DNA from 3 places in the Isoptericola sp. NPDC019693 genome. Region 1 is predicted to be linked to each of the others. Evidence: riboswitches for the same ligand, from Rfam matches in the RefSeq annotation. Region 1 holds a riboswitch; each other region holds the start of a gene.

Region 1 (3,263 bases):
CGGTGGCGTCGCCGGCGTACCGCAGCGCGCCCGTGCCCCAGTCGGTGCGTGCCCCCGCGGGGGCGGCGGCGTCGAGCTCCGCGAGCCGGGCGGCGGCCGACCGGCCGCCGGCGTCGAGCACGACCTCCAGGTCGACGACGGCGCGGGCGGCGCCGTGGGGCTCGTGGCCGGTGGCGGCCCGCGCCGCGGCGCGGACGGACGCGACGTCCGGGCCGCCGACGAGCGCGACGTCGACCAACGGTTCGTCGCGCACCGACGGCGCCACGTCCCCGGCCGCCGCCAGGACGACGAGCTGGCCCTGCGGCGGGCGGGGCGTGATGAGGGGCCCCTTGACGGAGAACGACCCGCCGACGAAGTCGACGTGGTGGAGGCGGTCGCGGTCGACATAACGGCCGGTGGCGACGTCGCGGATCACGGCGTCGTCCTCCCAGGAGTCCCAGAGGTCGCGCACGACCTGGACGACGTCGCGCGCCTCGGCAGCGAGGTCGGCCACCGGCTCGCGGCCGTACGCGTCGGCCGCCTGCGGGGTGCGGGTGACGGCCGCGAGCCAGCCGCCGCGGCCGGCGGCGGCGATGTCGAGGGACGCGAGCTGGGTCGCGACGTGGAACGGCTCGGGATAGGTGGTCGGCACCTGGGGCACCAGGCCGATGGCGGTGGTGGTGCGTGAGACGAACGCCGCTCGGGTCACGGCGTCGAGCCGCGCCGCGGACGGCGACCCGTTGACGGCGGGCAGCAGGGCGTCGGCGAACGTGGCGAAGGTGACGCCGGCGTTCTCGGCGTGCCGCACGGTGCGTGCGAGCCGGGTGGCCGAGACGAGCTCCGCGGCGGGGAGCCCGCTGGCCGCGGCGGCCGCCGGGTGCGCTCCCGTGCCGTCGACGTCGAGCCCGACGAGGAAGGGTGTGCTGGTCGTGGTGGTGGTCATGGTGTCTCCGTGCTCAGATCGCGGACTCGTCGCCGAGGCGGTGGTAGGTGCGGTCGAGGTAGACGAGCGGTGAGGCGTCGTCCGACCCGGACTGCAGGGCGCGCAGCGAGACGAGGTAGCTGTCGCCCACGGGGGTGCGCTGGATGACGCGGGCGCGCACCCACGACACGGCTCCGTCGACGACGGGTTCTCCCGACGGCAGGGCGGTCCAGCCGCCGGCCGCGAACCTGTCGATGCCGCTCGTGGCGAACCGGGCGGAGACGTCGTCCTGGTGGTCGGCGAGGAAGCTGATCGCCAGCGTCCTGGCCTGCGAGACCGCGGGCCAGGACGACGACGTGGACGCCAGGGAGAACGCCAGGAGCGGCGGCGCCGCGGAGACGGAGATCACGGACGTGGCGGTGAACCCGACGGGCCGCCCGTCGTGCTCGAGCGCGACGACGGCGACGCCCGCGGGGTGCTGGCGGAAGACCGTCTTGAACTCGTCGGGGGACAGCTGGGGCTCGTCCTGCTCGGCCAGGAGCTCCTCCATGCCGGTCAGCGCGGCGGACAGGTCGGTGTGGTCGGTGCTCACCGGGCGGCTCCTGTCAGCTCGGCGGTGGCCGCGGCGGTCCCGGCGGCCCGGCGCAGCGGTGCCGCCCAGCGGGCGAACCACGGGTCGAGGGCCGCGCCGAGGTCGGTCAGCTGGGCCTCGGTGAGCGTGAGGGAGCGGGTGGGCACGACGGCGCCGAGCTCCACCAGGACCGGACGCAGGTGCACCTCGCCCGCGAGGGCGTGGGCGGGGTTGCCGGACACGACGAGCGGCACGACGACGACCCCGGCGAGCCCGTCGGGCCCGTAGAGGTCGAGGAAGGACTTGAGCAGGCCGGTGTAGGAGGCCTTGTAGACCGGGGTCGCGACGACGGCGACGGTGGCGCGCGCGAGGCGCTCCTTCGCCTCGTCCGCGGAGGGGCGGTCCGGGGTGAGGATCTCGCCCGCGAACGCCGCGAGCTCGATCGTGGTGACGTCGTCGGTGCCGAGCAGCTCGGCGATCCGGCGCCCGGCGGCCTCGGCCGCGGCCAGGGTGCGCGAGCCCTCGCGCGGGTTGCCGGAGACCACCACTACGGAGGCGGCGGAGGGTCGGGTGGGGTCGGTCATGGGATGTACCTCGCAGTCCGTCGATCACGCTTGCCGCGCGGCGTCTCGGCCCGCGGACGGGCCGGCCGGCGGCCTGGTCATCTCCCGGAGCACCCCGCCGTGACGTGGGGTTGCTGCCCAGCCAGCCGGGGCTTCGCGCTGGGGCTCGTGACCTGGGGCGGAGGTATAGCAGCCGTGTCGCGGAACGCCAGGCTGCTCCCGGAACTTCTCACGATCCGGACGCCGGGACGTCCACGGCGAGGCGTCGGGGCGCGACGACACGACTGGGGGCCGCCACCCGTGTGGGCGGCGGCCCCCGGTCGGGGGAGCGTGCGGGCGTGCCGCGGTCAGGCCTCCAGGCGCAGGCGGGCGCCGAGCGAGGCGGCGGCCACGACCGCGCCCCCTGCGACGAGGACGACGTCCTTGAGGACGTACTGGCCGAGCAGCGTCATGCCGTGCCCGAACAGCTCGTCGCCGAACAGGGCGACGGGCGACAGGATGCCCACCATGGCGACGGCGAGCACGACGACACCGACGCGCAGCAGCCGGCCCGTGACGAGGGTGAGCCCGATGAACGTCTCCATCACGGCGACCAGGATCACGGCCGTGGTCGCGGGCACGAGGCCGAAGGTGAGGGTCTCGACGGTGCGGCCGGCGATCTCCTCGGCCGGGCTGGCGCCGGGGAAGAACTTCAGGACGCCGAAGCCGAGGAACACGAGGCCGAGCGCGACGCGCAGCGCCGGCACCGACCAACGGGTGAGGAACCGGGCCAGCGCGGAGACGGCGACGTCGAGGCGCAGCGCCACCTGCTGGGCGAGCGCGTTCGGGAGGCGGCGCGCGGGAGCGCCCGGGGCTCGGGTGGCACCGGCGGTGCGGTACGACGACGTGGGGCGGTGGGTCGGGGTGGACACGGACATGGTGGTGCTCGCTTTCCGGGGAGGGGCGACCCGGGGGTGGTCGCCCTGGGAGAGAGGCCCTGCCGTGCCCACCGATGCGCCCGCCGCACGTTTTCGCCCGGTCCTCACCCGCCCGCCTCGCCCTCGGGCGGCGTGGTGCCGGGGCGGTGACGCACACTCGGGGGCATGGGCGCGCGCCGCTTCCGCTGGGTGCTGCACGTCGACCTCGACCAGTTCCTGGCCGCGGTCGAGGTCCTGCGGCGCCCGGAGCTCGCCGGGCGTCCGGTGATCGTCGGGGGCCGCGGCGACCCGGCCGAGCGCACCGTGGTCTC
Region 2 (3,263 bases), on a different contig from region 1:
AGCGCGCGCAGCAGGTCGGCGTACGCGGCGACCACGTCGTCGAGCCGGTCGAGCGGGTGGAAGCCCTCGCCCGCCTCGTCGGCGGCCTTCGACAGCGCCAGGAACGTCACCGGGCCCACGAGCACGGGACGCGTGGTGACGCCGGCCTCCTTGGCCTCGGCGTACTCGCGCACGACGCGGTGGTCGGCGAACGAGACCGGCGTCGTCTCGCTGATCTCCGGGACGAGGTAGTGGTAGTTGGTGTCGAACCACTTGGTCATCTCGAGCGGGGCGTCCTCGCCGCGGCCGCGGGCCACGGTGAAGTACCCGTCGAGCTCGAGCGAGCCGTCCTCGTCGTCGAGCAGGTCGCGGAACCGCTCGGGCACGGCGCCCAGCAGCGCGACGACGTCGAGCACCTGGTCGTAGTAGGAGAACGAGCCCGGCACGGAGCCGTCGTCGGGGTTCAGGCCGAGCTCGACGAGGCGGCGCGCCGTCTCGCGGCGCAGGGCGCCGGCCGCGACCTCCAGGTCGACGGCGTCGGAGCGGCCGGCCCAGAAGGACTCGACGGCGCGCTTGAGCTCGCGGCGGCGCCCGATGCGGGGGTAGCCGAGGATCGTGCCGCCGGGGAACGCCGCGGCGGGGGTGGGGCTTGTCGGTGCGGTGGACATGAGCACTCCAGAGGTCGGGCTCCGCGCGTCAGACGGCGGGAGCCTGGGTCGGGATGCTCGGTACCCACGGCCTTCTGGCCAGGTCCGCGCCGTCCGACGTGTGGTCGGCCGGCGCCGGTCCGCCGAGGTGGACACCCTCGAGCAGGTCCAGAGCGGGACGGTACTTGTTGAACGTGTACACGTGGATGCCGGGGGCGCCGGCGTCGAGCACGCGCTGGGCGAGCTCCACGGCCCGCGCCGTCCCGTAGGCGTGCTGGGCCTCCGGGTCCGGCAGGGCGTCGAGCGCGTCCAGCAGGTGCCGGGGCGCGCGGACGCCGGTGAGCTCCTCGACGCGACGGAGCCGGCGGGGCTCGGTCGTGGGCAGCTGCCCGGCGAGGATCGGGATCGTCACCCCGGCCGCACGGGCCTCGGCGACGAAGTCGGTGTAGGAGGCGGCCTCGTAGAACAGCTGCGTGATGGCGAAGCTCGCCCCCGCGTCCTGCTTCTCCTTGAGGCGGCGGACCTCCTGGGCCCGCGTGGTGCCCGCCTGGACGTTGCCGTCGACGAACGTCGCGACGGCGATCGTCATCGGCCGCGCGGCGCCGCGCAGCGCGGCGCCGGGGTCGGTCGCGCAGCGTCGCGCCTCGACCTCGCGCAGCAGGTGCACGAGCTCGATCGAGGACGAGACGCCGTCGGCCGGCGGCTGCCAGTCCGGCTGGTCCTTCGGCGGGTCCCCGCGCAGGGCGAGGAACGCGCGGGTGCCGGCGTCGAGGAAGTCGTCGATGACGGCGGACACGTCCTCGCGGTGCGCGCCCACGCAGGTCAGGTGGGCCACCGGCAGCACGGGGGTGCCCCCGAGCAGGGTGGCCACGACCTGGCGCGCGGTGGCGCGGTCGCCGCCGCCCGCCCCGTACGTCACGGACACGAAGTCCGGGCGCGCGGCCACGAGCCGGCGGGCCGTCTCCCAGAACTTGGGGGCGGCGTCAGGCCGGCGCGGCGGCATGAGCTCGAACGAGACCGTCGGGCGTGCCGGCAGCACCGGGGTGGGCGAAAGGGATGCCTCTGCGACCATGCGTCACTCCATCGATCCTGGCGTGAGCACCTTCGTCCTCGGGAGGCTTCCGTCGGAGAACGGGTTGCTGCGGCGTCGTCGAGCCAGGACTCTCGGCCGCTCTGGATGGCTTGTCACGCGATCGTACGCAGCATCCGCGATGCGGGCGAGGATGAGACCGCCTGCTGAGACGATCGCGGAGGGCGGCCGGGCCTGAACGCCCTGCTCAGGGCACCAGCACGACCTTGCCGCCCGCGTGCCCGGACTCGACGAGCGCGTGCGCCCGGGCGGCGTCGGCCAGCGGCAGCACCGCGCCGACGGTGGTGGTCAGGTCGCCGCGGGCCAGGGCGGCCACGACCTCGGCGAGGTCCCCGGCGTCCCGCTCGGACCGCCAGCTGGCCTCGACGCCGAGCTCCGCCGCGGCGTCGTCGGCGATGGTGACGATCCGGTCCGTGCCGCCGCGCAGGGCGATCGAGTCGGGCAGCACGCCCGCGCCGGTGGTGTCGAGGACGGCGTCCACGCCGCCGGGCGCGAGGGCGCGGACGCGCTCGACCAGGCCGGCGCCGTACGTGGTCGGCGTGGCACCGAGGGCCGCGACGCGGTCCTGGTTCCGTGCGGACGCGGTCCCGATCACCCGGGCGCCGCGGCGCACGGCGAGCTGGGTGGCCAGCGCGCCCACCGACCCCGACGCCCCGTGCACCAGGAGCGTCTCGCCGGCGCGCACCTCCAGGAGGCGCAGCACGCGGGTCGCCGTCTCCGCCGCGACGGGGAGCGTGACGGCGTCGGTCGGGGCCAGGCCGTCCGGGACGCGCGCGAAGACCTTGGTGAGCGCGAGCTCCGCGTACCCGCCGCCGACCGTGAAGCCCACGACGCGGTCGCCGGGTGCGACCCGGGCCGCGCCGTCCCCGGCGGGCGGGCCGACCTGGTCGACGACCCCCGCCACCTCCAGCCCGGGCACGACGGCCGACGTCGACGCCGGGGCGCCGGGCGCCCCGGCACGCGACTTCACGTCCCAGCCGTTGACGGCGGCCGCCTCGACGCGCACGCGCACCTGTCCGGGGCCCGCCTCGGGAGCGGGCACGTCGGCGAGGTGCAGCACCTCGGGGTCGCCGTGGGTCTCGAACACGATCGCGCGCACGCGGTCATCCTGGCGCAGGCGCCGCCGCCCTGCCCGCGCGGACCAGCGGCGGCGCGGCGGTGTCGCGGCACGACGGGATCACGGGGTGGCGGGTTCGGCCGCGTCCAGGACGTCGCCAGGGGCGCTCATGAGCCACTCGGTGGCGAACAGGACCTTGTCGGTGAGGCCGAGGATCGCGTCGCGGATCTCGACGTGCGGGGTCGAGAACGCGAGACGGGCGACGGACCGCGCGCCGGGGGCCGGCGCCCAGTAGTCGACCAGGAGCAGGGGAACGTCCTGCCCGCCGAGCTCGCCCGCACCCCGGCCGACGCGGACGTGGCGCAGGAACGGCCCCGACAGGGTGTCGGTGACGGTGAGCTCGTCGTCGGGCCCGAGCCGAGGATGGAGGCGGTCGTGGATGCGCTGCAGGTGCGTGACCTCGCCGGCCTCCGGGCCGAGGTCGTGCCAG
Region 3 (3,263 bases), on a different contig from region 1:
CGTGGCGTAGCAGGCCTCGGCGCCCTCGATGAGGCGCAGCCGCTCCTCGAACGTGTGCACCGTCGGGTTGCCGTACCGCGAGTACAGGAACTGGGACCGCTCGCCGGCGAACGCGGCCTCGGCGTCCGCCGCCGAGCCGTAGGTGTAGCCCTGGGTGAGGAACAGGCCCTCGGACATCTCCTGGAAGTCCGAGCGGCGGTGCCCGCCGCGCACGGCGAGGGTCGCGGGCCGGACCGTGGCGGGCAGCGGGCGCGAGCCGCCGAGGGTCGTCGGGTCGGCGCCAGGACCGGTCGGGACCTGCGTGCTGCTCATCGGGTCTGCTCCGGCTGCTGCCCGGCCGCCGGCGTCGCGGCAGCGTCGTCGTACGAGCCCCACGGCAGGCCGCGCACCTTCCAGCCCTCGCGGTCGCGGACGCCGTCGAAGCCGGGGCCGCCCTCGAAGCCCTCGAGCACGTTGTACGCCGGGCCGAGGCCGGACGACGTCGCGAGGCGTGCGGCGCCGATCGAGCGCTGGCCGGAGCGGCACAGGAAGACGACCGGACGGTCCGCGGTCACGCCCGCGGCGGCGAGCTCGGCAAGGAAGCCGGGGTTGGGACGCCCGCCCGCCTGGACCCACTCGGCGAAGACCGGGCGCTTGCCGGCGGTCGCGGTGTCCGGCACGCCGATCGCGCGCCACTCGCCCTCGGTGCGCACGTCCACCAGGACGGCGTCCGGGTCGGCGGCGAGCAGGTCCCACGCCTGCTGCGGGGTGAGGTCGCCGGCGTAGCCCTCGGCGGGGCGGGGATCGATCTGGGTGCTCATCGCAGTCCTCCCATCGGTCGTGGCGGTAGCACCCTCGTCCGGACGGGCCGCCGTCGCCGGCGACCTGCCCGCGGGTTGCTGCGGCGTCGACGTGCCACGTCACTCGGCCGCTCGGGATGGTCGCGGCGATCGTACGACAGGCGTCCGCCTGATGGGCACCCCGTCTCGCGACCTGAGCGACGCGTGCCGGTGCCGCCCGGGCGTCTGAACAGCGCCTCCGGCGCCTCGCCGCACTCCGCGGCCTGCGCGCGTCAGTCGTCGTCCTCGCCGAAGTGGGCCTCCTGCGCGTGCTCGTGGTGCACGACGGTGAGCCGCAGCTCGACGTCCCGGCCGTCGGCCTGCTGCGAGAGCACCCGCTCGATGCGGTCGGACTCGCGCTCGGCCGCCGCGGTCACGAGGTCGACGTGGTCGGCGGTCGCGTCGCCCGCCCACGTGTCGGCCTGCGTCATCGCGCGCTGCGCGTCCTGGACGCCCTCGCCGAGGTCGGTGCCGGTGAGCGCCTCGACCTGCGACCGGTCCATGGTGACGATCGTCTTGTGGTCGTCCGTGTGGGGGACGGTGTACGCCGACGGGTCCTTCGTCGTCCCACCGGCCGCGTCCCCGGCCTCCGTGGGGGCGGAGGCGCTCGCGGTCGGAGCGGCACCGGAGCCCGGCGTGCCCGCGTCGTCGCCCTCGGCCTGCGGTCCCGTGCACGCGGTCAGGGCCAGCAGGCTCGCGAGGGCGATCGGCGTCAGTCGGCGGGGAAGGCGTCGCATGGTCACTCCGTGCTGCTCTGTGGTCCTCGGTGGTGGTCCGTCGGGCGGCCGCTGCAGAGGCGGGGGACGGCCGGGCCGGGCCGACGTCCAGCGTCTCACGCGACCGCATCGTGAGAAGGTCCCGGGCTCCGCTTGACCGTGTGGTGCTGCGCACTCACGATGGGCGACAGGTCATGAGCGCCAGCGCGAAGCCCCGGCTCGCTGGCCGGCAACCCTCCTCTCGCGGCGGGGTGCCCCGGGTGACGACCTGGCCCCGCGCCGTCCGGCGCGCGGGCAAGCGCGGGGAGCGACCTCCCCGGCACGACCGAGGAGGATCCCGCATGACCACGCTCAGCCCCGCGCCCGCCGTGCACGACGTCGCGCCCGCCACCGTGCACGACGTCTCGCCCGTGCTGCCCGTCGTCGGTGGCGACACCCTCGTCCCGCTCGTCGACGGCCGCCAGGTGCCGTACGCGAACCTCGACGTCGCGGCGTCGGCGCCCGCTCTCCAGGCCGTGGCCGACCGCGTCGCCCGGGTGCTGCCGCTGTACGCGAGCGTGCACCGCGGCGCCGGCTACCTGTCGCAGGTGTCCACGGCCCTGTACGAGACGGCCCGGCGCACGATCGGCGCGTTCGTCGGCGCCCGCGAGGACGACCTGACGATCGTCACGCGCAACACCACCGACTCGCTCAACCTGCTCGCGGGCTGCGTGCCCGCGGACCCGGTCACGGGGGAGCGCGGCCGCGTGCTCGTGCTCGACATCGAGCACCACGCCAACCTGCTGCCCTGGCAGCGCGTCACCGACGCGACCGTCGTGACGGGCGGGTCCTCGGTGGCCGCCACCCTCGCGGAGCTCGAGGAGGAGCTGAGCTCGGCCGCCGCCGCGGGGCGCCCGTACGCCCTGCTCGCGCTCACCGGCGCCTCCAACGTCACGGGGGAGGCGCTGCCCGTGGCCGACGTCGTCGCCGCGGCGCACGGGGCGGGCGCGCGCGTCGTGCTCGACGGCGCGCAGCTGGTGCCGCACCGCCGCTTCTCGCTCGCGGCGACCGGCGTGGACTACGTCGCCTTCTCGGGCCACAAGACCTACGCGCCCTTCGGGGCCGGGGCCCTGGTCGGGCGCCGCGACTGGCTCGACGCCGGCACCCCGTACCTCGCCGGCGGCGGCGCCGTGCGGCGGGTGCGCACCACGACGACCGACTGGCACGAGGGCCCCGCCCGCCACGAGGCCGGGTCGCCCAACGTGGTGGGCGCGGTGGCGCTCGCGGCCGCGTGCGACGAGCTTGCCGCCCTCGACCCGTGGGCCGCCGGAGAGCACGAGGACGCGCTGCGGCGCCGGCTCGTGGACGGGCTCGGCGAGATCGACCGCGTCGAGGTCGTGCACGTGTGGGACGACGCCGTCGACCCGGTGGGCGTCGTGACGTTCACCGTCACGGGGTACGACCCGGGCCTCGTCGCCGCGTACCTGTCGGCCGAGCACGGCATCGGTGTGCGCGACGGCCGGTTCTGCGCGCACCCGCTGCTCGGCCGTCTCGGGTTCGACGCCGGCGCCGTCCGCGCGTCCGTGGGCGTCGGCACGGCGGGCGAGGAGGTCGAGCGTCTCGTCGCCGCGGTGCGCTCCCTCGTCACCGAGGGCCCCCAGGCGCAGTACGACGTCGTGGACGGGCTGTGGGTCGTCGTCGACGACCCGCGCCCGGTGCCCGAGGGCTCCGGCCTCGAGGGCCTGCTCGC

What was found. Region 1 has a riboswitch for S-adenosylmethionine ahead of ACH436_RS03135 (NADPH-dependent FMN reductase). Riboswitches for the same ligand answer to the same signal wherever they lie in the genome.
Region 2: another riboswitch for S-adenosylmethionine. It lies ahead of ACH436_RS15050 (methylenetetrahydrofolate reductase); the one in region 1 lies ahead of ACH436_RS03135 (NADPH-dependent FMN reductase).
Region 3: another riboswitch for S-adenosylmethionine. It lies ahead of ACH436_RS17540 (aminotransferase class V-fold PLP-dependent enzyme); the one in region 1 lies ahead of ACH436_RS03135 (NADPH-dependent FMN reductase).

What each region holds. Positions count from the first base shown of each region.
Region 1 covers NZ_JBIRXP010000001.1:663,067-666,329, forward strand. Annotated here, with positions in the region: gene ACH436_RS03125 (nitrilotriacetate monooxygenase) at 1-922, opposite strand, end outside; gene ACH436_RS03130 (flavin reductase family protein) at 936-1,451, opposite strand; gene ACH436_RS03135 (NADPH-dependent FMN reductase) at 1,490-2,056, opposite strand; SAM riboswitch class IV at 2,078-2,209, opposite strand; gene ACH436_RS03140 (DoxX family protein) at 2,383-2,946, opposite strand; gene ACH436_RS03145 (DNA polymerase IV) at 3,118-3,263, shown strand, end outside.
Region 2 covers NZ_JBIRXP010000004.1:567,917-571,179, forward strand. Annotated here, with positions in the region: gene metE (5-methyltetrahydropteroyltriglutamate--homocysteine S-methyltransferase) at 1-647, opposite strand, end outside; gene ACH436_RS15050 (methylenetetrahydrofolate reductase) at 676-1,698, opposite strand; SAM riboswitch class I at 1,704-1,810, opposite strand; gene ACH436_RS15055 (NADP-dependent oxidoreductase) at 1,904-2,815, opposite strand; gene ACH436_RS15060 (SseB family protein) at 2,894-3,263, opposite strand, start outside.
Region 3 covers NZ_JBIRXP010000006.1:146,355-149,617, forward strand. Annotated here, with positions in the region: gene ACH436_RS17525 (O-succinylhomoserine sulfhydrylase) at 1-312, opposite strand, end outside; gene ACH436_RS17530 (rhodanese-like domain-containing protein) at 309-800, opposite strand; gene ACH436_RS17535 (hypothetical protein) at 1,052-1,555, opposite strand; SAM riboswitch class IV at 1,725-1,841, shown strand; gene ACH436_RS17540 (aminotransferase class V-fold PLP-dependent enzyme) at 1,876-3,263, shown strand, end outside.